4 regions of the Clostridium moutaii genome follow, and region 1 is predicted to be linked to each of the others. Evidence: riboswitches for the same ligand, from Rfam matches in the RefSeq annotation. Region 1 holds a riboswitch; each other region holds the start of a gene.

Evidence for each region. Region 1 has a riboswitch for cobalamin ahead of hemA (glutamyl-tRNA reductase). Riboswitches for the same ligand answer to the same signal wherever they lie in the genome.
Region 2: it holds a riboswitch for cobalamin, as region 1 does, so the genes downstream of both, AB8U03_RS03250 (hypothetical protein) here and hemA (glutamyl-tRNA reductase) in region 1, are expected to answer to the same signal.
Region 3: it holds a riboswitch for cobalamin, as region 1 does, so the genes downstream of both, AB8U03_RS08655 (cobyric acid synthase) here and hemA (glutamyl-tRNA reductase) in region 1, are expected to answer to the same signal.
Region 4: it holds a riboswitch for cobalamin, as region 1 does, so the genes downstream of both, AB8U03_RS16910 (DUF3870 domain-containing protein) here and hemA (glutamyl-tRNA reductase) in region 1, are expected to answer to the same signal.

Annotation. Positions count from the first base shown of each region.
Region 1 is NZ_JBGEWD010000004.1:1,204-8,994, forward strand. Features, by position in the region: gene hemL (glutamate-1-semialdehyde 2,1-aminomutase) at 1-162, opposite strand, end outside; gene hemA (glutamyl-tRNA reductase) at 163-1,434, opposite strand; cobalamin riboswitch at 1,568-1,735, opposite strand; gene AB8U03_RS05520 (glycosyltransferase family 39 protein) at 1,876-4,014, opposite strand; gene AB8U03_RS05525 (GtrA family protein) at 4,026-4,445, opposite strand; gene AB8U03_RS05530 (glycosyltransferase family 2 protein) at 4,429-5,397, opposite strand; gene AB8U03_RS05535 (response regulator transcription factor) at 5,598-6,275, shown strand; gene AB8U03_RS05540 (sensor histidine kinase) at 6,278-7,486, shown strand; gene AB8U03_RS05545 (M20 metallopeptidase family protein) at 7,563-7,791, opposite strand, start outside.
Region 2 is NZ_JBGEWD010000002.1:117,459-125,249, reverse strand. Features, by position in the region: gene AB8U03_RS03285 (2-keto-4-pentenoate hydratase) at 1-135, shown strand, start outside; gene AB8U03_RS03280 (4Fe-4S binding protein) at 273-890, shown strand; gene AB8U03_RS03275 (hypothetical protein) at 890-2,326, shown strand; gene larC (nickel pincer cofactor biosynthesis protein LarC) at 2,417-3,637, shown strand; gene AB8U03_RS03265 (IclR family transcriptional regulator) at 3,679-4,455, shown strand; gene AB8U03_RS03260 (aminopeptidase P family N-terminal domain-containing protein) at 4,633-5,028, shown strand; gene AB8U03_RS03255 (dihydrodipicolinate synthase family protein) at 5,054-5,935, shown strand; cobalamin riboswitch at 6,067-6,262, shown strand; gene AB8U03_RS03250 (hypothetical protein) at 6,482-6,865, shown strand; gene AB8U03_RS03245 (acetyl-CoA hydrolase/transferase family protein) at 6,881-7,791, shown strand, end outside.
Region 3 is NZ_JBGEWD010000007.1:26,412-34,202, forward strand. Features, by position in the region: gene hemC (hydroxymethylbilane synthase) at 1-528, opposite strand, end outside; gene AB8U03_RS08640 (NAD(P)-dependent oxidoreductase) at 564-1,220, opposite strand; gene AB8U03_RS08645 (pyridoxal phosphate-dependent aminotransferase) at 1,237-2,328, opposite strand; gene cbiB (adenosylcobinamide-phosphate synthase CbiB) at 2,359-3,312, opposite strand; gene AB8U03_RS08655 (cobyric acid synthase) at 3,385-4,902, opposite strand; cobalamin riboswitch at 5,054-5,227, opposite strand; gene AB8U03_RS08660 (energy-coupling factor ABC transporter ATP-binding protein) at 5,340-6,065, opposite strand; gene AB8U03_RS08665 (energy-coupling factor transporter transmembrane component T) at 6,062-6,868, opposite strand; gene AB8U03_RS08670 (NUDIX domain-containing protein) at 6,965-7,519, opposite strand; gene pdxR (MocR-like pyridoxine biosynthesis transcription factor PdxR) at 7,519-7,791, opposite strand, start outside.
Region 4 is NZ_JBGEWD010000026.1:5,786-13,576, forward strand. Features, by position in the region: gene AB8U03_RS16900 (acyl-CoA mutase large subunit family protein) at 1-1,648, opposite strand, end outside; gene AB8U03_RS16905 (acetyl-CoA hydrolase/transferase family protein) at 1,666-3,189, opposite strand; gene AB8U03_RS16910 (DUF3870 domain-containing protein) at 3,495-3,815, opposite strand; cobalamin riboswitch at 3,932-4,112, opposite strand; gene clpB (ATP-dependent chaperone ClpB) at 4,142-6,736, opposite strand; gene AB8U03_RS16920 (transcriptional regulator) at 6,810-7,791, opposite strand, start outside.

The DNA.
Region 1 (7,791 bases):
AAAATCTATGTACTCATTGCCATCTTCATCATAAATATAAGCTCCCTTCCCTTTTTTTATTACAGGTGGATTTAGGGGAACATCCTTGAATGCCCTGACAGGACTGTTTACTCCTCCAGGCATATATAATTTGGACTCATTGAATATATCATCACTTATCATCTATTTACATCTCCATTCCTTATTTTGCTGTAAATCACTATCATAATCCTGCTTTAAATCATTATCATAGCTAGGAGGAAAAAATATTTTATTTATCATTTTCAGACACTCATCTTCTCTTCCTTTAAGTTTTTCTTCCTTCAACACTTCTATTGCCCTGTCCACATAAACTCTGGCAGTGCTGTTTATCATTGTGCTTACAAGTACTTCATTGTCTTTTGTATATCTTTTGTTCTTAAAAGTCTGTATTCTTTTATTGCAGATTTCGTCACCATATTTTTTTATCTTTTGTATTTCAGGTGAAAGTTCATCTAAAGCCTGCCATTCCATAAATTTGTTTATATAGTCATCCACAATATATTTATATTTTAACATCTTTTCTTTCCTCATGATTTTATTTCTTTCATCCATCTTGCTTATACTGTCAATATCATAGAGCTGGATCTGGGGTAAATCCGAAACACCTGTATCCACATCCCTTGGCACTGCCAAATCAAATACAAGTAATTTTTTCCATGGAATATCCTCTTTTAAAATTATTGTATGAGGTGCAGAAGTACAACTTATGATACAGTCTACCTTATTATAATAATTTTTTCTCTCTTTGAAGGTTATAAATTTAACCCATTTATAATCATAGCATAAATTTTTGATCTTATTCAAGTCACGGACTACAATATATACCATTTCTGCATTGGAACTTTCGAGATACTTGAGCACCAGCTTGCCGATTTCCCCGAAACCAATTATCATATACTTTTTACAGCCTTTATTTAATGCTTCCCTTACCACTATGGACGGAACCGATACAGGTATCTTATACATCTCACAGATACTTTTGAATTCCTTTCCACAAGCTATTGCATTTTGAAACAGCCTTTCAAGACTGCCTTTTATAGTTTTAGCTTTTACCGCTGCAGTATATGCGGTCTTGATTTGTCCTAAAATTTGATCTTCACCCAGAATTTTTGAATGAAACCCACAGCTGACCTCTACTAAATGTTTAATGGCCTCACTGTCTTTAGCATAAAAAGTATAAGGAATAAGTCTGATGTCCCAATCCAATTCTTTAAATACTATATTAACTAAATCTTCCTTCTGAAATTTTGAATCCATATATATCTCTGTTCTATTACAGGTACTCAATATTAAAACATTCCCCAGAAATTCATGGAGACATTTTAATTTATCTTCCAGCTTTGAAGCTATAATAGAAAACTTTTGTCTGATTTCAATATTACATTCACTTTTTATTCCAATAAGCTGTACCATTTTTATCACTCCCGTTTAATAAAAAAATCCTTTTAACCAAAGTGTTAAAAGGATTTTTGTAATCAATATTTAATTACATATTACTGTAAAAATAGTTTATCAATATATAAGCCCCCTCTATCACTTGTAGAGTTAACGGTGCAAAGTATAGGCAGGTTTTCTGACTTAAGATTCATTATTTAAGTATGCCTTCCCATTTCCCAAGTGGCCTATATTACTTAAATTCATCTAATACAGCTACAGGATAGTTCAGGAATTTTACCTGATTCCCTTTTAATTAACCTACACTTATTATTAGATTTTACCTTAATTATAACATTATCAAGGAAAGAATCAACTCTCATTTAGTGGGGAAAAAACATTCTTTGTGGTGTGGGGTCTGACCCCGTTCCAAAATTTGGAATGGGGTCAGACCCCCATCAAAATTTTTCCATAACCTCCCTATTTTACAGTGCCTTGTAAATCATACAGTGCTTGGGAATTCATTTCCATTCCTCCAAATTCATTTGTTTCTGAGCTCTGGACTGTTCCATTACCATTTTTATTTTGCTGATTATTAGATGTGGTATTCTTCCACTGGCTTTCTGGAACAGCTTTACCGTTTTTCTGAACCCAGCTCATTATATCATCTGAATTTCTTCCCATTCCTCCTGTAAGTACATATCTTATTTCACCTTTTTTAACAAGCTGTTTGAATTCACTTAAGGAAAGTATTTTATCAGATCCTGAGAATCCACCAAGTGGCATCACACTTTTGCCGCTTTCAAGTATTATACTGCCACCAGTATTAGAGCTGGAAACCACAAGAGCATATTTCTCATTTTTAACATGGCTGTCAAGGAACTCTATCAACTTTTTGTTTCCGCTGTTGAGGCTGCTGTTTCCACGACTCCTCATCATATCACTGCCAGATCCACTGCTGGATAGAAGTTCCAGTCCTGCAGCAGGCATGCTTCCATTTACGCCATGAGTTACAGCAGCAGAAGATCCAATAGCAGGAGTTATCAGTATTCCTATAAAAGCAAGACTGGCAAGCACCTTGGCAAAATTTATATTCTTGCCTTGATTTAAACTTTCTCTCTTCATTATCCTGTAAATTATGAGCAAAACAGAAGAAGCAAAGCACAACACTACAGCCGCTATGATTATACCTTTAATTACAGAAGGTATAGTAGTCTTAAAATAGGACAACATAAGCAAATCCAGCAATCCTTCTAAAATAAGCGATCCAGGCAGTAACCATTTCTTTATACTTCCTTCTTTATACAGCTTCCACATGGAAGTAAGACCTATACCCGATAAAGCTGCAATTGGAGGAGCCATCATAGTCAAATAGTACTGATGGAACAGACCTTTAGTATAACTGAAGTATATAAATTCCGGAACAAGCCAAAGGATCCACAGTATTAAATCCAATTTTCTTTTATTATCAAAGGGGAACCTGAGCTTTTCTACTATTGCTGCAGCAATAAATCCCAATATGGATAGTGGTAAAAACCAAACTATCTGATCCGACAAAATATTTTTAGAGAACAGTCTTGTAATACCTGCTGCAGTCTGGCCTCCAAAATTTCCTGAAAGTCCATTAGCTCCGCCAGGTCCACCAGCTCCGCCGAAACCCTGTATTCCTCTTTTCTCTGAGGCATTTCCATTTTTAGATACTGCCCCAGAGGCACTTCCAGAGGTGCTTCCATTTTCAAAGCCCTGCATTTGTCCTTGTTGCCATTTTCCTCTTGCTTCCCCCTGGGCGTTTCCATTTCCTCTTCCCATGCCGCCGCCCATGCCGCCATTAGTGCTGCTTAGCCTTTCCAATCCGTTGTGTCCGAATATAAGCTCCATGACAGTGTTATTTGTACTGCTTTCTACGAAAGGTCTGTTCTGAGCAGGAACCAGGTCCACGACTACTGCCCAGGACAAGGATACTACGGCAAGTACAATTGTACTTACAACAAGGTGCTTTAATCTCTTTTTGACAGGTACAGCCGAAGAAATCAAATATGTTATATATATGGCAGGAATTATCATATATGCTTGAAGCATCTTTATATTGAATCCCACCCCCACAAGAACAAGGCTTATTAAAAGATATTTAAATCTTCCCTTTTCTGCAGCCTTGGACAAAAACATGCAGGCAAAAAGCAGTGTCATCACCAAAAGATTGTCTATGGTATTGTTCCTGCTGTCTGCTACAAAAACAGGTGTGATTGCAAGACATAGTGCTGAAATAAACGCTGCTGTTTTTCCAAAGGATCTTTTAACTATATAATATAAAAGTCCGACGGATATCACTCCTGCAAGAGCCTGGGGAAGTAATATGCTCCATCCCTTGAATCCAAATATCTTGGCGGATATAGTCTGTATCCAGAAACCCAGAGGTGGCTTGTCAATAGACGCAAAACCACCCGGATCAGATGACACAAAGAAAAAGTTTTTAAAATTCATGAGCATGCTTTTTACACCAGCTGCATAATATTCGTTTCCATATCCTTCTATACTTAAATTCGCAAAATTCAATATTGCAGATATAACCAATACTACAGATAGGGCAAATTTTTCTTTTGTAAATTTTATATTTTTCATAATTTCACTCCTTAATTAAACACCCATAATTTATATAATAAAAAATTTATTACCTGGGCTGCAAGTGTTACAACTATTTTTGACACATATATATTAAAATTAAAATTATTTACTAAAAATTTCATGAGTACCACTGTTATAAAAAGTGACGCAACATTCACTAAAATAAATCGTATTAGTTCATAACCAGCATTTTTATCCGAATTTTTATATTCAAAAGTCCATTTTTTATTAAATACAAAACTATTTGCAACTCCACAACTATAACCTATAATCTGGCTTGTGGTATAATGTAATCCAATTGCACCCTGACACAGGGTAAAAACAGCAAAATCTATTATCGTATTCAATATACCCGTAGTGGAAAATCGGCTCAACAATTTAAGTCTTCCATTAAAAATAAAATTCATAGTTTTAATTAACTGACTCATTTTTCTTCTCATCACCTCTTCTACTTATTATGTTTTCAATAATATAATTGGGTCTTCCCTTGCTTTCATCGAAAATCCGCCCTATATACTGGCCTATTATGCCCATGCAGGAAAGCACAATTCCAAACATAATAAAATCAATAGATATAACAAATTGAAAATTTACCACATCCATGCCGTGGGATATACATTTTATAAAATTTATTATAATCAAAACTATTCCCGCGAAAAATGATACTGCTCCCAAATATCCTGAGATTATAAGAGGTTTATAGGAAAATGAAGTTATACCGTCAAAAGCCAATTTAAACATTTTTTTAAGTGGATATTTAGTATCTCCTGCAAATCTTTCATGTCTTACAAATTCCACATAAGTTTGTTTATATCCAATCCAGCTTACAAGCCCTCTTACGTACCTGTTTTTTTCCGGCAGGGAGTTTAAAGCATGACATACCTTCCTGTCTATAAGCCTAAAATCTCCAGCATCCACTGGTATATCAATACTTGTCATACTCTTTAAAACTCTGTAAAAGGCTCCTGCTGTAAATTTCTTAAAAAAAGACTCACCCTCTCTTTTGGCCCTCTTCCCGTATACAACATCATATCCTTCCTTCCACTTTTCAATCATCTTAAGCATAATTTCAGGAGGATCCTGCAAATCTGCATCTATTACAATAACTGCCTTTCCTGCTGAAACTCTCATACCAGCAGTTATAGCAGGCTGATGCCCAAAATTTCTTGAAAAGTTAACAAGCTTTATATTCTCATCTTCACTGCATATCCTTTCTGCTTTTTCACGGGTCTTATCAGAACTTCCATCATTTATAAATATAATTTCATAACCTTCCAATGTGGTATCCATAACTTTTTTCAATCTCTTATAACTTTCTTCAATAACCAATTCTTCATTATATAAAGGCACAACCACGGAATAAATAATATTTTGCTTCATTTCATTCACCTCAATTTAATATCAAATTTTTAAGGATTTAATGTAATTATAATTTTGAGGTTTTAACCTTAAAAAACTCTTAAAAAAGCAACAATAAATGTAAATTAAATTTGAACATTACAACCTGTTTAAATCATATGTCTTTAAAATCCTTTATTCATAGCGTATAATCATACTATAATCAATAAAGAGGTGAAATTATGAGATTGCTTTTAATTGAAGACGAGGTCATGCTTTCAGATGCTCTTGTATACATTCTCAAGAAGAACAACTACAGCGTAGATGCAGTCTATGATGGAATCAGCGGTGAGGAAATGGCTGAAACTCAAATATATGATGTGATAATATTGGATAGAATGCTACCTGGTAAAGACGGTATAGATGTTCTAAAACATATCAGAAAAAATAAAATTCAAACTCCAGTTATAATACTGACAGCTATGGATTCCGTTTATAACAGAGTTGAGGGACTTGATAATGGAGCGGACGACTATTTAATAAAACCTTTTTCTACAGATGAACTGCTGGCCAGAATAAGAGCCCTTGGCAGACGGCGCTTGGACTTCATCCAGGATGAAAATATTAAATTATCTTCTTTGATTTTTGATCCTATGAAAGGGGAAATTGAGTGCAATGGAAATAAAATAAAACTTACTGCAAAGGAATCCCAGCTTTTGGAATTACTGGCACGGAATAAGAATCAGGTATTGTCCAAGGATCAGATTCTGGACAGAGTATGGGGCATAGACTCCAATGTAGAAATGAACAATAATATTGAAGTATACTTTTCCTACTTGCGAAAAAAGTTAAGAGAACTTAATTGCAATGTGATCATTGAAACAATCCGGGGTATTGGTTATTGTTTAAAAGAGGTTTGATTATGTTTAAAAAATTAAAAGTGGAATTGGTTTTAATCAACTTAATACTTACAAGCTTGGTGCTTATCACTATATTTTCAGGAATATACATACTGATGGACAAGAGTTTTGACCATTCTTCCTATATTCACATGATGAAGACAGCTGAAATGGAAAACATCCCCCCTATTCAGCCGCCAAATAAAAATATGACTTCCTCGGAGAGTTTCTTTATAAAGTTGGATAAGTCAGGTAATATATCAGAAGTGTCCAATAATTATAATTTATCTAATAAAGCTTCTACAGACATACTGAAAAAAGTTTTTGAAAATAAAAATGAAAGAGGCAGCATAACCTACGAAAACTTTGATCTTAGATACATCAAGGTTCCTAAAATTTATGGCTTTATAGTAGTTTTTGTTGATAAATCCCCCGACAATGAGGTGTTACATCGTTTAGTCATTATATCATTGACCATATGTATAATAAGCCTGGTACTGGTATTTATCATAAGCCTGTTTCTCGCCAACATATCCCTGAGACCAATTATAAATGCATGGCAAAAACAGCAGGCTTTTGTGGCAGATGCTTCTCACGAATTACGCACACCCCTTGCAGTTATAACTACAAATTTAGATATAGTTCTTGGAAACAGCAGTGAAACTATAGAAAGTCAAAGTAAATGGCTTGGAAATATTAAATTGGAGACAACTAGAATGACTAAACTCATAGAAGATCTTCTATTTCTTGCCAGATCCGATTCCCGACAAAAAACATTGACTTTTTCCAATTTTGATCTTAGTGCTACAGTCGCCCAATCCATAATACCTTTTGAGGCAGTTGCAATAAAACATGGAATACACATGAAATCTCATATTGATCCCGGAATAACTTTTTCAGGAAATGAAGGACGTATCAAACAGCTTATGGCGATTTTAATTCACAACGCCATAAAACATACCCCTGCTGGAAAATCTATTGAAATAAGTTTGTGTAAAATAAAGAACAAGATTGAAATAACAGTGATGGATACAGGAGAAGGAATAGCCCCGGAGCATTTAGAAAAAATTTTTGAGAGGTTTTATAAAGTGGATAAATCCAGGTCCAGGAACAACAGTGGTAATTTTGGTCTAGGACTTTCCATTGGTAAATCAATAGTTGAGGAACATAACGGAAACATAAGTGTATCCAGTACTTTAGGCAAGGGATCCACATTCAGGGTCACTTTTTAACTTCCCCCGAGGTGCTGCCATTTTCTGGTGCTTTCCCCGAGGTATTTCCAAATTCTGCTATGGGGTCTGACCCCCATCAAAATTTTTCCAGCAATTTCAAAGCTGCATTGCTCATGACTTCCATGCCATAAACCATGGCATCTTCATCTATATCATATTTAGGATGATGCTGTGGATAGATAATTCCTTTTGCATGGTTACCTACACCTACAAATATGAAGCATCCCGGTATTTTTTGTAAATAATAAGAAAAATCTTCACTGCTCATAAATGGAGATATGGGATGAGCCTTATGTCCTACCATT
Region 2 (7,791 bases), on a different contig from region 1:
GCTTTTGATATTGCACTTGAAAAAGGTGAAATAATTCTTGCAGGTGCATTTACGGCAGCAGAAAAAGCCGAGGCAGGAGATATATTTACAGTTTCTTTTCATGGGCTTGGAAGTGTAAGTATAAAATTTGTTTAATGATCAAATAAAATGAGTATATTCCCCTCCTATATTAGAGTACCACTTTTATATAGGAGGAAAATATAAAACCTAATGAATTATTAGGAAAATAAAATTTATGTAATTTATTTTATACTAAGGAGGGAATGAATACAATGAAAAAAGTTACACTTTTACCTTATGTAGATAATGATAAATGTAAAGCATGTCGTACATGTGAAAAAGTGTGCCCTGTTCTGGCAATAAAAGTTAAAAATCGTCAAGCTGTAGTTGATGCTGACAGGTGCAGGGGTTGCGCAAATTGCGAACAAAGATGTCCATTTGATGCTATAACTATGATAAAAAGGGATAAACCTTTGGAGATAGGTGTAGACGTAAATAGTGTAAATTATGATGACATAATAGATCTTTGTGTAAAAGCGCATCTTCATCCAGAGCAAACCCTTTGCTATTGTGTAGGGGTAAGAGCGGAAGAAGTGGCTGCAGCTATTTTAAAAGGAGCAAAAACTCCAGAGGAAGTTTCACTTGAAACAGGTATTCGTACAGGGTGTACCATAGAATGTATACAACCTATATTAAGGCTTTTGGATGCTGCAGGATGTGAGCTCAATCCAGTCGAAGGTGGATGGCAATGGTATGGTAAAACAGCTACTGCATGGGATTTACCAGAGGAAGTTAAAAAGAAATATTCTTCACGCGGATTTTATTTTGAAGAAGATAGAGAAGTATTAGACAAAATTATTGATGGATGTAAGAAAGGAGAGGATAAATAATGAGACCAGCAATTACTCCAATATCTCCAAAAACATCACAGTATGGTATTGATCCATCCTTGGTCAAAACCAGAGCAGCTGACCTTCCGGGTATGACTTCAATTCACTTGAAAGAGCTTTTCCCTGATTTGCCTGATGTGATCTTTCCAGGAGAAAATGGTATAGAAAAAGTAAGAAAAGCTGCAGAAGCAGCTCTTATGAAGGTTGACATGAGTATGATAAAGCCTGAGCATTCAGTTAATATTCTAGCCTCTCATCATGGATTTACTCTTTTAGGTGGACAACCTTATGCAGAACTTTTAAAAACCATCAAGGATGTAATAGAAAAGCGAACTGGATGTAAGGATGTGCGTCTACGTGCAGGTGTTGGAATGCGTTTTCGTGAAACCGAAGAATATATAAAAAGATATGAACTGGATAAGTATTTTAATGGTAAGGCAATAGGGGTAGCTCCAGTAGATCAAGGAATTCCCATTGAAACTGAAATAGGTACATTATATGGACTTAAAAAGGTTTATGATGCAGACTGGATAGTACATGCACATCACAGTGACGTTCGTGAAGTACATTTTCATCGCCAGGTGGATAAGGCAGTAAAACCTTTTGGAATGTCTTATGCCCGTATTGAAACTAGATCCACCTATCATCAAAATCTTGGACCAAGGGGAGCAAATTTTGTTGCAAGAGCTCTTTTTGATTCGGATTTTGTACAGAAAAAGTTCGCATTTGCAGCATTTTTGGACGTTGCACCAAATGGTATTGTGGGTGTAGATGTAAACAATGATTTGTATGAATTGAATAATAAAGTAACTTTTATAGGATGTAAGCAATATGGAAAGATAATGACATTATTTGGTGAAATAGATAAATGTATAGCGGTACTTGACTTCCCTTGTCCTGTTCCTTATGTATTTTCGGCGGGAGTAATATATGCTAATTTTGCAGGTGCCAATACGGATCTCTATGATTTGGATAGGCCTATGGCCCCATACACCTGGTATACTGAAGCTTTCTATGGTAAGAACGGTAAACCTCTATTGGGGAGCATACCTCCTATAAATCCTGCCATAAAAATGTGTATTCATAATTACGCATGGACAGGGTATCCTTCGGCTTTCTTTGCTCAACATATACCTACATTAGTTGTAGGAAGTGAACAGGCAGAGCTGTTTAATCGGGATCCTCTTAATTTGAATTACATGGATTATGCAGCTCTTGTCAAAGATACTAAAACAGCAATGAGTTTTGCATATGCAGCTACAGGGACCAAGAATGTTATCATATTTGATGGAGCAATGGGAGCATTGAATGTAAGTGAATCCCTTGCAGAGTTACTTCTCAAAAAGGCACCTGAAGTTAGTGAAAGAGTTGATAAAGAACTACTTCCTAAATGGCTTCGTCAAAGGGGTGTTGATATATCCGTATTAAAAGAATAGTTTAAAAATAGCTTGATTATATATTCACCTGTATCTATTTGTTGTAGATACAGGTTGAATGTATAAAGGAATTTCCAGGAGGAATAGGATATGAAGATTGCTTATTTTCAGTGTGCTGCAGGGATAAGTGGAGATATGATTTTAGGTGCATTAGTAGATGCCGGACTGAAATTGGAGGATTTAAAGGCGGAACTTGTAAAGCTAAATATACCTTTTGATCTGGAAGAAAAAAAGGTAATGAAACAGGAAATATGTTGTACCAAGGTAAATGCCATAGTAAAGGAAGAACATGTACACAGACATTTGAGTGACATTGCAGTTATTGTAGAGAGCAGTCAGTTAGGTTTAAAAGTAAAAGAAAAAATAATGAAGATATTTACAAGACTAGCCCAGGCTGAAGCCAAGATACATAATACTACTATAGAATCAATACACTTTCATGAGGTGGGAGCGTTGGATTCCATAGTTGATATATGTGGAGCCGTTATTGGACTGAACTTGTTAAATATTGAAAGAGTATATTGTTCTCCCATACACGTGGGAACTGGGTTTGCCAAATGTGCTCATGGAATTATACCACTTCCGGCACCAGCTGTTGTTGAATTATTGCATGGAATTAAGGTCTATTCAAATGGTATAGAAAATGAATTGGTTACTCCTACGGGAGCTGCTATTATATCAACTATTTGCAGTGATTTTGGAGAAATACCTCTTATGAATATTCAAAATTGTGGTTATGGAGCAGGAACTAGAGATTTAGATATACCTAATTTACTTAGAATTTGTATAGGAGATTCAGCAGCAGAGGATGAAAAAGCAAATTGTCACAGTAAACAGTTGACTGAAGAAGGAGAAGCTGTAAAAATAGAAGTAAATATTGATGATATGAACCCGCAATTTTATGAGTATATAACAGAAAAACTATTTTCACAGGGAGCAAAAGATGTGTATGTGCAAACTGCTTTTACTAAGAAAAATAGAATTGCCAGCATTTTAAATGTAAATGCACAGAAAAAAGATTTAGACAGAGTTTTAAAGACTATATTTGAAGAAACTACTACTATTGGAGTAAAAGTATTTAATTTTCATAAATATATGCTTTACTATAAAATGGAAAAGGTATCCACTGATTTAGGTGAAATTTCAATAAAGATAGCATTTTACGGTGACGAAATCTCGAATATATCTCCTGAATATGGTGAATGTTGTGCTAAAGCTAAAGAATATAATATACCCATAAAGAAAGTGTATGATATGGTGAAATTATCAGCTGACAGCTATGTAAAACAAAAGTATAATAAATGTAAGTAACTGAGATGTTATATGTAAAATAAGGAAGGAATGTATATAAGATGCCAAAAAGTAAATCAAATTTAATTCAATCGGTGGACAGAGCCTTACAAATATTAGAATGTTTTTCAAAGAGAGAAAATGAATTGGGAGTGACCCAGATTGCCAATCGATTAGATCTTCACAAGAGTACTACTTTTGGGCTTCTTAGTACGTTGGAAAACAGAGGGTATTTGAAACAAAATTTGGAAAATGGAAAATATAGGTTGGGAATAAAGCTTTTTGAATTAGGAAAATTAGTTGAAGATGGTATGGATTTGAGAACAAGTTCACTTCCTTACCTGAAAAAATTAGTATATAAATATGACGAAACCGCTCACCTGGCCATGCGGGATGGAAATCAGATAATATATATAGATAAGGTAGAAGGGGAAAGTGGCATTAAAATGAGTTCCCAAGTTGGCAAAAGGGCACATGTATATTGTACTGGGGTGGGAAAAGCAGTGTTAGCTTTTATGCCAGAAAAAGATGCAGAAGAAATTATGAAAAATATTAAATTCCATCAATTTACTTGTAATACAATTACGGATTCAAATGAGCTGAAAGAAGAGTTAAAGAAAATAAGGAAAAGAAAGTACTGCATTGATAATGAAGAAATAGAGGTTGGTCTAAAGTGTGTAGCAGCACCTATAATGGATTATAATGGCGAAGCTGTAGGTTCTATTAGCATATCAGGACCTACAAGCAGGATGAACCATGAAAAAATGAATCTTATTGCAAAAGATCTTAAAGAGATTATTATGAAGATTTCTGAAACATTAGGGTATAAAAATGTATAATTTATTTGAAAATGTATCTAAAGAGCTTTGGGTTTAAGTATATAACTGTAGATGTTGTAAAGTATAGAACAGGAAGTTTAAACGGACAACTGCAGGAGGGAGTTTTATGGAGAAAATATATGATAAAAGATTCATTAAATTTCAGCAGGAACTTTTAAAATCAGGTATAGCATAGCTGTGTTGGTAGATAGAGAAAATTTAATCTATTATACCGGATTGACGAGTATTGAATGTATGGCTCTTGTTGTTCCTGCCAGTGGAAAGTGTGTCTGTATCACTTTAGGTATAGATTTACCATTTATAAAAAAGAACTGTGTTATTTCAAATGTAGTAGGATATGCTTTCCCTCAGAGTAATTTAGGTGAAAAATTAGTGCAGGTAATAAAAGAAGATATGGGATTTGATTCGCCTAGAGTTGGTTTCAGCAAGTATTTTGTGGAATTTAGTGTATTTGATGCCCTGCATAAGGGTTTAAGGGGAATGGATTTTGTGGATATAACTGATATATTGCGGGTGACAGATACGGGTACGGAGTTGTTTACTGAATTTCCTAAAGAAATGATACAAAAATAAATTAATTATACAAGGAGAGATTGAAATGTTTAAGGGAATAATTACACCTATGGTTACTATTTTTAATGATGATGGAACAGTAGATACAAAAAATCAAAGTATTTTAGTTGAAAAGTTGATTTCAGATGGAGTGGATGGTATTGTTGCTCTGGGAAGTGTAGGAGAATTTTTTAATCTTTCACTGAAAGAAAAAAAAGACTATGTAAAATTCATAAGTGAAGTTGTTGGTGGAAGGGTAAAGCTAATAGTTGGCACAGGAAGTAATGATATAAAGGAAGTTATAGAATTAAATAAATATGCTAAAGAATGTGGTGCAGATGCCGTTTTAATTATAACCCCATATTTTTTCAGTTTGAATGAGGAGTATGTCCATGAATACTATTCAACTATAGCCAAAAATACTAAACTCCCTATTTTGCTTTATAATTTTCCTGCAAGGACATCTACAAACTTATCTCCGAATTTCGTGCTTAAATTGGTAACCGAATTTGAAAATATTGTCGGTATAAAAGATACGACTGATTCTATAAGCAATGTAAGAGGTTATGTACAAAAAGTTAAGTCGTATAAAAAAGATTTTTCTATATTTTCTGGATTTGATGAATATTTGATACCTAATTTAAATTGCGGTGGAGATGGTATAATAGGGGGCCTTACTAATATAAAAGCTAACCTTTTTATTGACACTTACAAGGCATTTCTAAATAATGATTTGGATAAAATATCAAATTATCAGAAGAAAATAAATGGGCTTATGGAATTATACAATCAGGTAGATCCTTTTATAGTAGCGTTAAAGGAAGCAGTAAGAATTTCATTGGGCCTAAATATAAATGTATCACTAAAAAATTATAATGTAAAATTGGATGAGAAGATAAAGGGAAAAATAAAAGAGCTAATAATATAAATGGCTTTGTAGTAGTTGCAGAAGAAGTAGGGAAACTTGCTGAAGAATCTTCAAAAGCAGTAACTAATATAGATGTATTTGACTTGTAAAAATTTTTGATATACTACAAGTAAGATCAAGTATTTTATAAAATTTAATATGTACTGTTAGGTGCTGTTATTTTGGAGGACATTTAAATAACAGTTAAAAGGAAAAGTGTAAAAAACACTGCAGCCCACCGTTACTGTATGGATGATGAAACCTTATTTATGTCACTGGTTATATCCGGGAAGACAAGGGAGTAAAATGAATCTGAGCCAGGAAGCCTGCCTAATATGTTGTTAATTTTTTCGGAGGGGGAGATATTACATGGCTTAAGCAAACTGTTGCATATGTGAAGGTTAAGGAGTATTGCCGGAAGGCGATATTTTGCATGACTTTTGTACATTATGCAGTATATTTTTGATTTGTAAACAGTTGTATTAACATATAAAAAAGAGAATCCATTTGGATTCTCTTTTTTATTTTGAGTAGAGTAAATCAAATCTTTTAAAAGGTGGTTTTAAAATGATCTCTATGAAGCTGGAAAATTTATATAAGAATAAATTAGTCAGTTCAGATGAAGCTGTATCTAAAATCAAGAATGGTGATAATGTAGTTTTCGGACAGGGTCGTGGAGAGCCTTTGTTTCCTCTCCATTCATTGATAAAGGATAAGGAAAAATATAAGAATTTGGGACTATATAATATGATACCTATGTCTCAAAGTGAATATGCAGAAGAAGGAGTGGAAAAATATATTCACATTATAGCATTAAAATGGATAATATTCAAAATATACAGAAAATTATCTATTTTAAATTTGCCATATAAATACGCATCTCGGACGTGTTTGTCTTTTATTGACTGGATAAGTTTTATATTATATACTAATATGTTAATATTGAATTGAAAGGATGGTGTTGAAATGGTTTCCGTAAAATTAAAAAGTTTGTATAAAAGTAAGCTGGTTAATGCTGATGAAGCTGTGTCTAAAATTAAGTCTGGTGACAACGTGGTTTTTGGACATGCGGCTGCAGAACCTATGATGCTTTTACATGCCCTGGTAAGAAATAAGACAAAATATAGAGATGTGGAACTGTACAGTATGCTGTCCATGTCTGAAAGTGAATATGTACAGGAAGGGCTGAAAGAATATATCCACTACACTTCTTTATTTCTCGGCAAGAATACAAGAGAAGCTGTTAACTCTGGAAGGTCAGACTATATTCCCTGCTTTTTTCATGAAGTCCCTAAGTTGTTTAAAGAGAATTATATACCCGTAGATGTGGCACTGATTCAGGTAAGCAAGCCGGACAAACATGGTTTTTGCAGTTTTGGAGTGTCCAATGATTATATAAAGCCGGCGGCAGAGTGCGCCAAACTGGTTATTGCAGAAGTGAATGAAAATATGCCTAGAGTTTTAGGAGACTGCTTTATAAACATTTCAAACATAGATTATATAGTTGAAAGTTCCAGACCTATAATTGAAATGGAATCTCCTAAGATAGGGGATGTGGAAAAGAAAATAGGCGAGTACTGTGCTTCTCTAATAGAAGACGGGTCCACTCTTCAGCTCGGAATAGGAGCTATTCCCGATGCAGTGCTTTCATTCTTAAAAGACAAAAAGGATTTGGGAATACATTCTGAAATGATATCTGACGGAGTTGTAGACTTGGTGGAATCCGGCGTTATCACAAACAGCAGAAAAAGCATCCACAGAGGGAAAATAATCACTACTTTTCTCATGGGAAGTAACAGATTATATGATTTTGTAGATGACAATCCTATGGTTGAATGTTATCCCGTAGACTATGTAAATGATCCCATGGTTATCAT
Region 3 (7,791 bases), on a different contig from region 1:
TTCAAGTCCTAACCTTCCAACACCTGCAGCCGCCAGAATTATTCCATGTAAATTTTGTTCCTTCATCTTATTTATCCTGGTTTGTACATTACCTCTTATGGCAACTATCTCCAAATCAGGTCTTAATAATTTCACTTGGGCGGCTCTTCTGTTGCTGCTGGTTCCAATTCTGGCTCCCTCCGGTAATTCTTTAAAATGTATATTATTTGCAGAAATAAAGGCATCCCTTACATCTTCTCTTTCCAAAGTAGCAGCTATTTCAAAATCCTCTGGAACGTCAAACGGTATATCTTTCATGCTGTGCACTGCTGCGTCCGCCTCATCCTGTAAAAGCGCCAGCTCAATTTCCTTTAAAAACAGACCTTTCCCGCCTATTTTATTCAAAGCTATATCAAGTCTTTTATCTCCGGTAGTTTCTATAAGTATTTTTTTACATTTAACACCAAAATTGTTTTTCAGTATACCCATTACTATTTCAGTCTGAATTTGAGCCAGCCTGCTCTTTCTAGTTGCAATTTTAAACTCCAAATATTATCACCATCCTGCAAAAAGCAATTATTATTTTATATAAGATGCTCCTCAATTTTTTTATTATAAAACATTTCCATTATGACAGCAGCTTTTCCCTTTTTATAAAAAAAGTAAAAATCTCTACTACATATGAACTTCATAACTTTTCTTCTATCTTCCACATTACCTATACTGTTTCTAATTCCAGAAGTAAACTCCACAAAATCATCATAGTCCTTCACATATTCTGCTATTTGATCAGCAATAAATACTGAAGTTATAGGAGACACCCCCACACCCCTGGTATTGACTCCCAGAGAAACATTTTTAGTATTTCTCTGACAAGGTGTAATGCAATTGCCCCTTTTAGGCTGTGATGCATCCAAATAAATTTTGCAAAGTTTTCTACAGTGATCCCCTATAGAAAGATTTAATTCTGTATCATCTGTGGCAATTACTATAATATGCTTATCTTCTATGTATCTTTTTTCATATTTTCCTAAGATCATGTGTATATTTAAATAATCTTTTATATTGTCAAATTCATTGATATATTGAGGGGAAAGCACATAAACCTGACATCCTCTTAATGCAAAAGTTCTAGATTTTATATAAGCTGCTTTCCCTCCGCCTATTATAATAACTTTTATCTTTGGCGATAAGAGAGCAAGAAGTGTATTTGATTCATCTTTTAATAGGTTCTTATTCACTTTTACTCTCCTCTCCCTATAGTTTTTTTAATACATTTAATATCTTCCTGTTTTTATCCCTGTCTTTTATCGCCACTCTAATAAATTTATCATCTAATCCCTTAAAATTACTGCACTTTCTTATAAGTATTCCTTTTTTTAAACACAACTCATATAAATCCTGGCAGTTCATATTCTGAATTTCACACAATACAAAATTGCCATATGTATGGTATACTCTTTTTATTATGGGGATTTTGTTCAAATTTTCCAGCATGAATTTTCTTTCATTCTCAATCCATTTTAGAGAACTATCCATATAATGCCTATCCCCCAACACATATTTAGCTGCTGTTTCCGCAAAACAATTTATATTCCAGGGGTTTTGTCTGGCTCTTATCATATCCATTAACTTCTCATCTTTACAAAGTCCATAACCCATTCTTATTCCAGGTAATGCAAAAAACTTTGTAAGAGCTCTGACTATAAAAATACATTTACACTGCTCCATTTCTTCTAAAAAACTGCATCCACTTTTGCCTGTAAATTCCACAAATGCTTCATCTATAATTATGGTTTTGTGGTTTTTGCTGCACCAATTTATGATTTCCCTAAATTTGTCCTTATTTATTACTCCCCCATTGGGATTGTTGGGATTTCCTAAAATCAAAGCCTCTGCACACTTAAGTTTTAATTTGATATCTTCATAATCATAGTCCATATTCTCCGTTAAATTAGAATAGCTTATATTGCAGTTCCATTTTGCAGCATCTTTTTCATATTCTATAAAAGAAGGTACTACAATACATATACTTTTAAAGCAGCTTATGGCCAGATCTATTATTTCTGCAGCTCCATTTCCCAAAACAATATCTCTATCTTCAAGGGTACTTTTTTTGTTATACTCATGATTTCCAAAATAGTCCTTTGAAAAATTTAAATATTGCTTTATATTCCACTTTAATTCCCTGTATTCCATGTCCGGATACTTTTCTACAGCCTTAAGTGATTCCTCTATATTTCTTTTAAAACTATCAGGTACTCCTAAAGGATTTATATTGGAACTGAAATCCAAAAGCTCCCTTCCCTTAAGAAGTCCCTCCGTATATATATCCCCACCATGCTCCATATAAACACGTCCTAATTCTTATTTTTATTATTACATCCAATCCAAACTCAACACAATAAATATTATTCCCCATAAAATTACCATTAGTATTTCAGTAAAATACATGAGATTTATACAATATCTTATGTGTTCAAAATTTAATTCCATCAGTTTATCCCCTATAGTTGGCTTATATACTACCTCTCCAAAATAGATATTGGTGCCACCCAGCTGGATTCCCATGGCACCTGCTGCTGCTGCTTCAGGGTAGGCACAGTTGGGACTCTTATGATTTTTTCTGTCCCTAATCATTATTTTAAAGGCTTTTATTGGGTTGCCCCTTACCATGAAAGATGACATACACATGAGCACTCCTGTAATCCTTGAGGGTATAAAATTAAATATATCATCTACTTTAGCAGGAAAGAATCCTATAAATCTGTACTTTTCATTCATGTAACCCAACATTGAATCCATGGTATTTATACCTTTATAAAGCATTGCAAAGGGTGCTCCAAATACAGCTGCATATATTAGAGGAGCTATAACTCCATCAGAGGTATTTTCCGCCACTGTCTCCACATCTGCCCTTACTATCTCTTCACTTTTTAAATTAGAAGTATCCCTGCCCACTATATAAGAGAGCTTTAACCTGGCATCTTCAATATCTTCTTTTTTTAAAGCATAATATACCTTTTTAGCTTCTACAGCCAGACATTTAGCGGAAATAGTTGTCCAAATAATAAATATATTTATTATTTGATATAAAATCACATGTTTTCTTAGAAATACAAGTGCTGTAAAGGGTATGAAAAAACTTACTGCTCCTACTATTACAACTATTAAACCTCCAAAAGCTTTCAAAGTATTGTCTTTTTTACAAAGTTTTCTGCCTTTCTTCTCCAAATAAGATATAAGTTTTCCTATATATATAACAGGGTGGGAAAACCAATGCGGATCCCCAATTATCCAATCTATTATAACTGCTGCAAAAAGGTCCATGATATTCATATATACAAAGGAAATGGACAAATTAACCCCCCTATTCTGACATTATTGTAGTAGTGTATCAAATTTTTATCTTTTAATGCCCATAATGTCATATATTTTACCCACATCAATGTTCTCCCTGACTATATTAGCTAGCTTGTCTATTTCTTTTTCTCTAAGATCCTCATAGATTGTTGATTTTTTATAACTCAATCCCTTATTTTCTCTTATCCTGTTTGCAATGTATTCTCTAAAATCAATGGCATCAAAAATACCATGTATATAGGTTCCAAATACATTTTGTTTTGCATTTAAAGCTCCATCTTCTATGTTGACCTTCTCCTTATTTTTTTCTATCAATTTAAACAGTGGTTTTGCATCTGCACCATATTTACATATTCCCATATGAATTTCATATCCATATACATCCAATTTCCTTTTTTCTAAAGCTCCATCATTTTTTGTCATGGGAAAATCCACATTACTTCTAGCCTTTATTCTAGTAGTGACTTTTTCCCTTTCAAACACAGTCTCTATATCTAAAAGTCCCAGTCCTTCTACTTCTCCTACATCTGTTTCTGTCTCATAAGGATCCTTTATGGACTTTCCAAGCATCTGATAGCCGCCGCATACTCCTATTATAATTCCGCTATTACTGTATTTTTTAATACAGGCTTCAAGTCCACACTGTCTGATTTTTATTAAATCCTCTATGGTGTTTTTGCTTCCAGGAATTATGAGTAGATCAGGATTCCCAAATTCCTCTGTGGAAGTTATAAATCTTACAGAAATATCATTTTCACTTTTTAGTGCATCTAAATCCGTAAAGTTGGATATATGAGGCAATTTTATTACAGCTATATCTATAGGTGCTGTAACCTTTTTGTTAAATTCCACAGCTCCATCTTCATCTTCCAATGCCAGATTAAAATAAGGTATAACTCCTATACACGGCACTTTAATAACATCCTCCAGCATTTTAAGACCAGGCTTTAATATGTCTACATCTCCTCTAAATTTATTTATTATCGTACCTTTTACCCTGTTTTTTTCTTCCTTCGTAAAAAATAACATAGTTCCTGCAAGAGAAGCAAATACTCCCCCTTTATCTATATCACCTGCTAAAAGCACTGGTGCATCTACTATCTCTGCCATACCCATGTTTACAATATCTCTGTCCCTCAAGTTTATTTCTGCAGGGCTTCCAGCACCTTCCATAACTATTATTTCAAAACTTTTTTCCATTTTTTCAAAATGATTTTTAAGCATGTCTCTAAATTCCAATTTCATATTGTGATATTCCATTGCGGTACTATTTCCATATACCTTGCCGTTTACTATTATCTGACATTTTTTATCTGATGTTGGTTTTAACAATATGGGATTCATATAGGACTCTGGCTGCAACCCAGCTGCATAAGCCTGAAGTACTTGAGCTCGTCCCATTTCTTTGCCATCCAGTGTTATATATGAATTCAATGACATATTTTGAGATTTAAACGGACATACTGAATATCCATCTTGTTTAAATATTCTGCAGAGAGCAGAAACAATTATACTTTTACCAACAGAAGAACCTGTTCCCTGAATCATAATTTTTGCCATAATGGTTACTCCTCCTTAACCTTCTTAAGTATAATAAAAATTTATTTTTAAATAAAAACGAAAGGCAATGAGCCTCTAGAGCTCATTGCCTTTAACATAAAAACCCAGCTTGTGCTGAGAAATCAATCATACTAAAAGTTTCTTCCCCTCCGAAAGCAAAATAAATTAGGCAGGTTTCCTGACTTATGATAAATGCTTGTTTTTATCTTCTTATTCTAAAATGATAAAACAAAACTCATTATCAAATACAGTAGCGGGGGCTGCTGCGGATTTTAACCGTATTCCCTTTTCACCTATATAAGGCACCTAAAATTTTTATTTAATTATAGTCTAAGTTTATTATAATCCGGCTTTCATGTCAACCAACAGATATAAGCAAATTTTTACCATTTAGATGAAAATACTCCTTATAGACAATCTCCACCTAAACTCCAAAATCACTTGATATTATATTTTATTAAAAAATCATTATCCTCAATTACTTCATTATAAATATCATCTCTTATTAAACAATGATCTTCCGAAAATACCAACACACGTTTGAAAAGTCCGTTTACATATTCAAAATCATGAGTGGAACATATTATAGTTTTTCCAGCTTTATTTAACTCTATAAATAAATTATTTAAAAACTTTTTACCTTTGGGATCTATTCCACTCATAGGTTCGTCTAAAACCAATACTTCTGGATTAAGAGCAAGTACGGAAGCTATGGCAACTCTCTTTTTCTCCCCTCCACTTATATTATATGGCTCCTTATTTTCCAAATTCTTTACATTTAAAAGATTTAAACAATCTTCCACTCTTTTTTTTACTTCTATTTCATCCATGCCCATTTGTCTTGGACCAAAAGCCACCTCTTCATAGACACTGGAACAAAAAAGCTGTGCATCTGAATTTTGAAAAACAAATCCCATTTTTTTATGGAATTTCTTTGAAAAATTGCCTTGTTCCAATTTATCGCTGGATATTTCTAAATTGTTAAAATAGTAGCTTCCATTTGTAGGAAATATCATTCCGTTCAATAGTTTCAAAAAAGTTGATTTACCGCTTCCATTGGCCCCTATAAGTGCCACTGAATCTCCCTGTGCTATTTTAACATTTATATTTTTCAAAACTTCTTCATCTTTATACTTAAAAAATACTTTCTTAAATTCTATCATCTTAACCTCATCCCAGTTATGTAAAAATACATAATTATAATAAAAATATTTACTATTAAATATAAAAAATCTGTAAACTTAAACTTAAACTTTGCATGAGAGATGTATTCCCCTGTAAATCCTCTACATTCCATAGCATAGTACATCTCATCCCCCATTTCTTTAGATTTTAAAAACAAACTCCCCATCAGTTTTGAAATAGAAGAATACTTATTGTTATTTCTTCCCACAGACCTAAGCTTAAGAGAATAAAACATATCTAGTGCAAATTCTCCTAAAATATAAATATATCTTAAAGTTATATCAAATACTAAAATAAAAATATCTGGTATAAAAAACTTTTTTAACGCTTTTATTATATCATGCCAGCTGGTAGTGTAGGATAAAGTATTTATGGAGATTATAGTTCCAACTACTTTTAATATAAGCAATATGCTATTTCTCGTATTTCCCATAATTATAGATGGTATTAGCATTACAACAGTAAACAATGGCACAGCTGTACTTAAAATCAATATTTTTTTTATTTCCCTTATATCCAAAAGGCTCAATACTAACAAGAAATATACATCCACCAGAAATACATAGTGAAAGCTCTTGGATAAAGATAAAAATATTATATTTAAAATGGTAAAAAGCAATTTCACTGTAGGATTTAAATTGTATACAAAATTATTTCCTCTTCTATTATTTCTTTTAATAAGAGACAGAAGATGTAATATAGAAAAAATACTTTTATCTATAAATTTATCTTTATCTTCTGTAGGGACATAGTTATCCTTTTTTAAAAGCCAGTCTTCCATAAATTACACCCTCAATTTTAAATTATAATATGCTCATGTTAAAAATATATCATAATTATAAGTATATTTCAAACAAACTTCTAGCTTATGCTTTTATTACATATCATCCATAGCAAAAAAGGCATACCAGGGACCAATACCCAAAGCAGTTCCACTTGCCTGTTCTTTAATAAAAAATTTTTTCATTTCTTCTTTTTTTAAAGCAATCACCTGTATATCCTCTGCTGCTTCCAGCTGCTGCTTGGGGTTTTTATTTTCTTCTAAATTTTCATCCACTTCCACTTTAGCTACCCTTACCTTATCCGTTAACAGTGCCGCATTTGAATACAGTGAAGGTCCTACTGATTTTACTTTTCCTATATATCCCGTTTCTTCCTTTAGCTCTCTCAGCGCATTTTCCGGTAAACTGCCACTTTCTACAAGTCCTGCTGGAAATCCAATAACATAATTGTCTATGGCCGGTCTATATTGTTTTATAAGTATGTATCTATTAGATGGTATCATTTTAGCTATTATCACAACTGTATTTATAGTATTAGTCCTCTCTATACTCTCCCATTTTAGCTGCTCATGATTTTTCCCCAGATAAGTTATCTCTTCTAATTTAATCCAATTTCCTTTATACACAGTTCTCTGTGATATTTTTTTCATTATGCTCCCCCCAGTTTTTTAATTTCTTCTCCAATTATCTTAAAGCCCTTCTTAATATTCTTTTTACTTACTCTCGAAAACCCAAGTCTTAAAGTATCCTTTCCACCATCGTCTACATAAAATACATCTCCAGGAGTAAATATTACCATTCTCTCGCAGCATCTCTGTAAAAGCTCCCTGGAATTTATATTCTTTAATTTTATAAATATATGCAGTCCTCCCTCTCCAAGTATCTCTCTGCTTGATATATATTGCCTTGCGCACTCTAATGC
Region 4 (7,791 bases), on a different contig from region 1:
ATACTCCCCTTAAGACGTCGCATATCTCGCCTAAAGTAGCATATTGTTTTACAGAATCAATTATAAAAGGCATAAGATTGTCACCTTTTTTAGCAGCAGTTTCCAATGCAGCAAGTTTTTCACTTACAGCTTTTGAATCTCTCTCTGCCTTTAGCTCTTTAAGTTTTTCCTTCTGTTTTTCTCCTACGGAAAGATCAACTTTAAGAAGTCCCTTTGGTGGTTCCTCTTCTATCTGGAATTTATTCATCCCTACAACTACTTGTTCGCCGGATTCTACTTCCTTCTGATAATCATAGGAACTGTCCTCTATTTCTTTTTGTATATAACCCTTCTCAATAGCCTTTGCTGCTCCACCCAGCTCATCTATCTTCTTTATATATTCCATTGCCTTTTTCTCTGTCTCATCAGTCAAAGATTCTACAAAATATGATCCAGCCAGAGGATCTATTGTATCAGCTGCTCCACTTTCATAAGCTATAATCTGCTGAGTTCTAAGTGCAACTCTTACTGAATCCTGGCTTGGAAGTGCCAGTGCTTCATCTTTGGAATTTGTATGAAGGGATTGAGTACCTCCAAGTACTGCTGACAGTGCCTGCAGTGCAACTCTTACTACGTTGTTGTCAGGTTGTTGTGCTGTAAGAGTGCAGCCACCAGTTTGAGTATGGAACCTCAACTTCAAAGATTTAGGATTTTTAGCATGAAATCTTTCTTTCATAACCTTTGCCCATATTCTTCTTGCTGCCCTGAATTTAGCTACTTCCTGGAACAATCCATTGTTGGCATTAAAAAAGAATGATAATCTTGGTGCGAATTCATCTACATCAAGTCCTGCTTTTATAGCTGCCTCTACATATGCAATTCCATCTGCAATGGTAAATGCCACTTCCTGTACAGCTGTTGAACCTGCTTCTCTTATGTGATATCCGGATATGGATATTGTATTCCATTTTGGAAGATTCTTTGAACAGAATTCAAATATATGTGTTATAAGTCCCATGGACGGCTGAACTGGGAATATATATGTTCCCCTTGCCACGTATTCTTTTAGAATATCATTTTGTATAGTACCTTTTAATTTTTCTGGAGTTACTCCCTGCTTTTCAGCCACTGCAATATACATTGCAAGAAGTACTGAAGCTGGTGCATTTATTGTCATGGAAGTACTTACCTTGTCCAGTGGTATTCCATCAAATAATGTTTCCATGTCTTTAAGGGAATCTATGGCAACTCCAACTTTTCCAACTTCACCTTCGGCAAGTTCATGATCTGAATCATAACCTATTTGTGTTGGCAAATCAAAAGCTACACTGAGTCCTGTCTGGCCTTGAGATAAAAGATATTTATATCTCTTGTTTGATTCTTCTGCAGTGGCAAAACCTGCATACTGTCTCATTGTCCAGAATTTTCCTCTGTACATTGTAGGCTGAACTCCTCTTGTATAAGGATATTCTCCTGGGAAAGAAAGTTCTTTGTTATAATCAACATTATCCACATCTTCAGGAGTGTAAAGTCTCTTTACCTCTATATTAGATGTGGTTTTAAAAGCCTTTTTCCTTTCCGGAAACCTTCCAAGAGCCTTTGAAAGGGTACCTTTTTCCCAGTTCTCTTTTTCTTTTTTAACTTCATTCATCTTTTCTTCATTAAACATTTTCTAACCCCTTTTCTTTATACTTCTACCTTTGATTTATCAGTTTTAATTTTCATGCTCCCAGTCTTAACAAATCTTTCATGCCATGATAAAGCTTCATTTAATAAAACCGGTGTATGAATATTTTTACCTTGACTTGCCCTCTTAAAGTAATCTTTAAGGAATGGCTTATAGTCAGGATGACTGCAATTTTCTATTATTACCTTTGCCCTTTCTTTTGGAGATAATCCTCTTAAATCAGCTACCCCTTGCTCTGTTACTATGACATCTACATCATGCTCAGAATGATCACAATGAGGTACCATAGGTACTATTGAGGATATTGCACCATTTTTAGCTATTGATTCTGTAGTAAATATTGAAATATACGAACTTCTTGTAAAATCACCTGAGCCACCTATTCCATTCATCATCCTTGAACCCATTATTTGACTTGAATTTACATTTCCATATATATCTGCTTCTATAGGTGTATTCATGGCTATTACTCCAAGTCTTCTGATTACTTCTGGATTATTGCTGATTTCCTGGGGCCTCAATATAAATTTCTTTCTGTATTCATCAATCTTTTCATAGAATTTTTTCTGTCCTGCTTCAGAAAAAGACACTGATGTAGCAGAGGCTACTGAAATCTTGCCTTCATCCATTAAATTAAATACTGAATCCTGTGCAACCTCAGTATATACCTGCAAATTGGTAAATCTGGATTCTTTTAATCCTTCAAGTACTGCATTTGCAACTGAACCAACTCCTGATTGAATTGGAAGTAAATTTTCTGGAAGCCTTCCCTGTTTAACTTCATTTTCAAGAAAATCTATCAGATTTCCCGCCATTCTTCTGCTTACATCACTTATAGGTGCAACCTTTCTGATATTATCCTTTATATCACTGAAAACTATGCATTTTATCTTTTTAGGATCCGAAACTATGTAATCGGTACCTATTCTGTCCCCTGCATGAATTATAGGTATTGGCTGTCTAAAAGGTGGCTTCTCAGGAACGTATACATCATGCATTCCTATAAGCGATACAGGCTGACTTTCATTTATTTCTACAATTACTATATCTGCATCTCTAACATAAGTAGGTGCATTACCCACTGATGTAGTTGGTATAATATATCCTTCTTCAGTTATACCCACAGCCTCAACTATTGCCACATCTATTTTTCCCATAAATCCATAATCTACCATTTGTGGTGACATACTGAGATGAGCATCTACATAATTAATTTCACCTGCATTAATGGCATTTCTAACATCTTTATGTGTCTGATACGGAAATCTCTTGTTAATTGCCCCAACTCTAGCCAATTCTCCATCAAGTTCATCACCTACAGAGGCACCTGTAAATAAATTTATTTTTATCTTAGCACCACTTTTTATCTTTTTTGCCAGTGCCATCGGTACAGATTTTGGATATCCTGAAAATGTAAATCCGCTAGTTCCTACAGTCATACCATCTTTTATAAGATCAGCTGCATCATTAGCTGTGCCTATATATTTCAAAAGGTCTTTGTTTTTTATTCTATCCGTGATCATGCTATCCCCTCTTCATTATAAATAATTGTTCTGTTTTTAAATTATTATTACCTTTAAAATTATTATTACCCTTAAACTTAAATAAATGCCTTAACTTTATAATTAATTCATACTATTAATACTAAAAATTTACATTCTCCTTTCTACTTTTTTCTTTCTTTCTTAACATATAGTTCATAAAAATATACATTTAAAAAACGACATCAGTGTACTCAAAAATACACTAATGCCGTGTTTTTTATTAATTCTGCATAAAGGGATCAACCTTTATGTTATAATAAAATGGCAATTTTGTTAAATTGTTTTTAATTCTCTTTGTTCATTATTATTTTATACCTTTCATAGCAGTTTATCAATACCGCTATAAAAGATTTTTTAGCCATTCCAAAGTAATTATCTTCTATATCCTCTACTATTTCTTTAACATTATTTAAATTCTTCCCTATTAATAAATTTTTTGCATATTTTTTGGCAGTATCGGTCACAAAGGAGCACTCCACATCCTGTATTTCGCCGGAACATCTATTTATAATAATTCCTATAACAATCTCATTGTAAATTTCGGTTGCAGTTATTCCCTTCGGAAGCTTTGCATATCCAGTAATAAATATGTTATTTTTCTTCAAAATATACACCTCAAATCTACATATTATTTATAGAACCTAATGTATTAATGATTTTACATTAAATTGTAAATATAACTTACAAATTTAAAGCATGTAATTTTCCTTCCCTCCGAAAGAATCAACATAGATATTAGGCAGGCTTCCTGGCTCAGATTCATTTTACTCCTTGGCCTTCCCAGATATATAATCCAGTGGCATAATAAAGTTTCATCCTCCATACAGTAGCGGCGGGCTGCAGTCTTTATACTTTTCCTTTTACTTATTAAATAAATAACACCCATTTAAATATTTAATCTTCAAAATATAGATTATTTGAAATAATAATCCTATATCTTGTCTATTTTAAATTTATCATCATAATCCACTCTTATATTACAACCTTCATAAATCTCCCCTTTAATTATCTTCTTGGCAATAGAAGTTTCCAGTACATTTTCCATGTATCTTTTTAAAGGTCTAGCCCCATAAACCGGATCATATCCTTCTTCTGCTATGATTTCCTTAGCTTTATCAGTTATTTCTATATAGATATTCTTATCTTTTAACCTACTTTCTATATCTTTTAAGAATATATCTATTATAATTTTAATTTCTTCTGTATTTAGCGGTTTAAACATTATGATATCATCCAACCTGTTTAAAAATTCAGGTTTAAATTTTAACTTCATATCATTCATTACTTTATCTCTTATATTTTTATCTATTCCCGTACTGCTCTTATTTTCCAGTAAATAGCTGCTTCCTATATTGGAAGTCATAATTATAATACAATTTTTAAAATCTACCACTTTGCCTTGATTATCCGTAAGTCTCCCATCATCCAGTATCTGAAGAAAAATATTAAATACATCATTATGAGCTTTTTCTATCTCGTCAAATAGTATTACGCTATACGGCTTTCTTCTAACTGCTTCCGTAAGCTGTCCTCCTTCTTCATAACCTACATATCCCGGAGGAGCTCCTATAAGCCTTGAAACAGAATACTTTTCCATATACTCCGACATATCTATTCTAATTATATTTTCCTCACTGTCAAACAAAGTTCTTGCAAGGGTTTTAGCCAGTTCAGTTTTACCTACACCTGTAGGCCCTAAAAATATAAATGATCCTATTGGTCTATTTGGATCCTTCATTCCCGCTCTTGCTCTTATTACAGCATCAGAAACTGCTTTCACAGCCTCCTTTTGTCCTACAACTCTTTTTGAAAGCTCACCTTCTAATTTAATAAGTTTTTGCCTTTCTCCCTCTACCAATCTGGATACAGGTATTCCCGTCCATTTAGATACTATCTGGGATATCTCCTTTTCTGTGACTTCTTCTTTGAGCATTGCACTTTCATTATTTTCTTTTATCAAATTTTCACCTGATGCTATTTCACTTTCCAGCTTAGGTATGACTCCATACTTCAATTCTGCAACTTTATTCAGATTATATTCTCTTTCTGCTTTTTCAATTTGTCCCTTTGCCTCATCCAATTGTTTTTTTAAATTCCTGACTCCCGTTATATTGGACTTTTCCTTTTCATATTTGGCAGTTAGTTCATTATCCTTATCTTTTAAATTATTCAGTTCTTTTTCTACTGTTTTAAGTCTTTCCACAGAAGCATTATCTTTTTCCTTCGATAATGCCTCTTTTTCAATTTTAAGCTGAAACAATTTTCTCCTGACATCATCCATTTCAGTTGGTACACTATCAATTTCAGTTCTTATCATGGCGCAGGCCTCATCGATTAAATCTATGGCCTTGTCAGGTAAATATCTATCTGTTATATATCTGCTTGAAAGTTTTGCTGCAGCTACTATAGCAGAATCATGAATTCTTATGCCATGATATATTTCAAATTTCTCCTTAAGTCCCCTAAGTATTGAAATAGAATCTTCTACACTTGGTTCATCTATTACAACTGGCTGAAACCTTCTTTCAAGAGCTTTGTCCTTCTCTATATATTTTCTGTATTCATCAAAGGTAGTAGCTCCTATACAGTGAAGCTCACCTCTTGCAAGCATTGGTTTTATCAAATTTCCTGCATCCATGGAACCTTCCGTTTTTCCAGCTCCAACTATAGTGTGAATTTCATCTATAAAAAGTATTATCTTGCCTTCACTTTTTTGTACTTCTTTTAAAACAGCCTTTAATCTTTCCTCAAACTCACCTCTAAATTTGGCTCCAGCAATTAGGGATCCCATATCAAGGGAAAATATTACCTTGTCTTTTAGTCCATCTGGTATATCCCCTTTTATAATTCTCTCTGCCAATCCTTCCACTATAGCAGTTTTCCCTACCCCTGGTTCTCCTATTAACACAGGATTATTTTTAGTTCTTCTTGAAAGTATTCTGACCACTCTTCTAATCTCTTCATCCCTGCCTATTACAGGATCTAATTTATGTTTTTTTGCCTCTTCAACCAGATTTCTGCCATATTTAACCAGTGCTTCGTAAGTTCCCTCCGGATCCTGGGTATCAACTCTCTGATTGCCTCTAATCTGGGACAATGCTTCTAAAAAACCACTTTTCTTTATATTAAATTTTTCTAATATTTTATCCACATCACTGGAGTGCATTTCCATAATACTCAACATTATATGCTCTACACTTATATAGGAATCTTTAAAATTTTTAGCTATACTTTCTGCCTTTACAAAAACATCTTCAAATCTTCTAGTAGCATAGAGCGAATTACTCTGTGCCCCTTCTCCCAATACCTTGGGCATTTTATCCAAGACATTCTTAGTTTCCTTTACAAGTGATTTTACATCTATGGACATCTTTCCAAATATGTTTGGAATTAATCCATTTTCCTCAAACACCAGCGCTGAAAATAAATGAATCACATCTATTTGCTGATGACTGTATTTTACAGCTATGAGTTGTGCCTCATTTATTGACTGCTGTGCTTTTACTGTAAGTTTATTTATATCCATAATAAAATACGTCGTGCAAAACTCGTATAAGTTTTAACACAGCTCCTCCCTCTCAATTTATTTTAATTTAGTATTATACATATGTACATTTTTTATCAGATAAGAATTTATACTTTTCCTTTAAATTAATAGCAAAACTAAAATATTTAATTGATTCCGAAACATTATTAATATTATAGTACATTTTCCCCATTTCCATATACCTTTTATATATTTCACTACTTGTACCAAACTTAAGTAAATTATCTAGAGAAAAATTCATATACATTTCTCCCCTTGTGAAATCTCCCTCTTTTAATAATATTAATGCCTTATAATAATAAGCTTTTTCTATAAAAGTTATATTATTTAGGCTTATAGCATAATCTAAAGTCACGTCACATATAGCATGAGCCCTTTTCATGACTTTATTTTTCACCAGATCATCTATACTCATGAGCATAAAATTCACCAGTTCTTTTATATTATCCTTAGGATATATATCCAGTGACTTATTTAAATAATTTAGTGCTCTATCCTTCTTTTTCAAACTAAATAATACTTGAGCATAATCAAACATTGCTTCAGATTTACTTTTCAAATCATTTTTATAGAGTTCATATACCTTTTTTTCATATTTTTCAAACTTATTGGTATGCATTTTCAACGAAATCACAGCAAGCATATGATATACCTCTACATTTTCTATACTTTCTCCCGTAGAATCCTCTAAATCTATAATTTTCATTGCCAATTCATATGCCTTATCATAATCCTTTATAATAAAATAGCAAAAAGCTTTACAATACATGGCTTTTGCTAAATATTCATTATAGTCGCTTTTTCTGCAAATATTCAGCACATTATCATAATAATTTATAGCTTGAAAATATTCTTTGGAAACATAAAAATATCTGGCAATGTCCATATAGTACATAGATGCATTTTTATTAGAAAAACATTTTTGTAAATATTCATAATATGGAGAGACTATAAATTGCATTTTCTCAAATTCATTTCTATCTAGATGGTAATTAAAAAGCATATGTATTATTGTGAAACATATATTATAATAG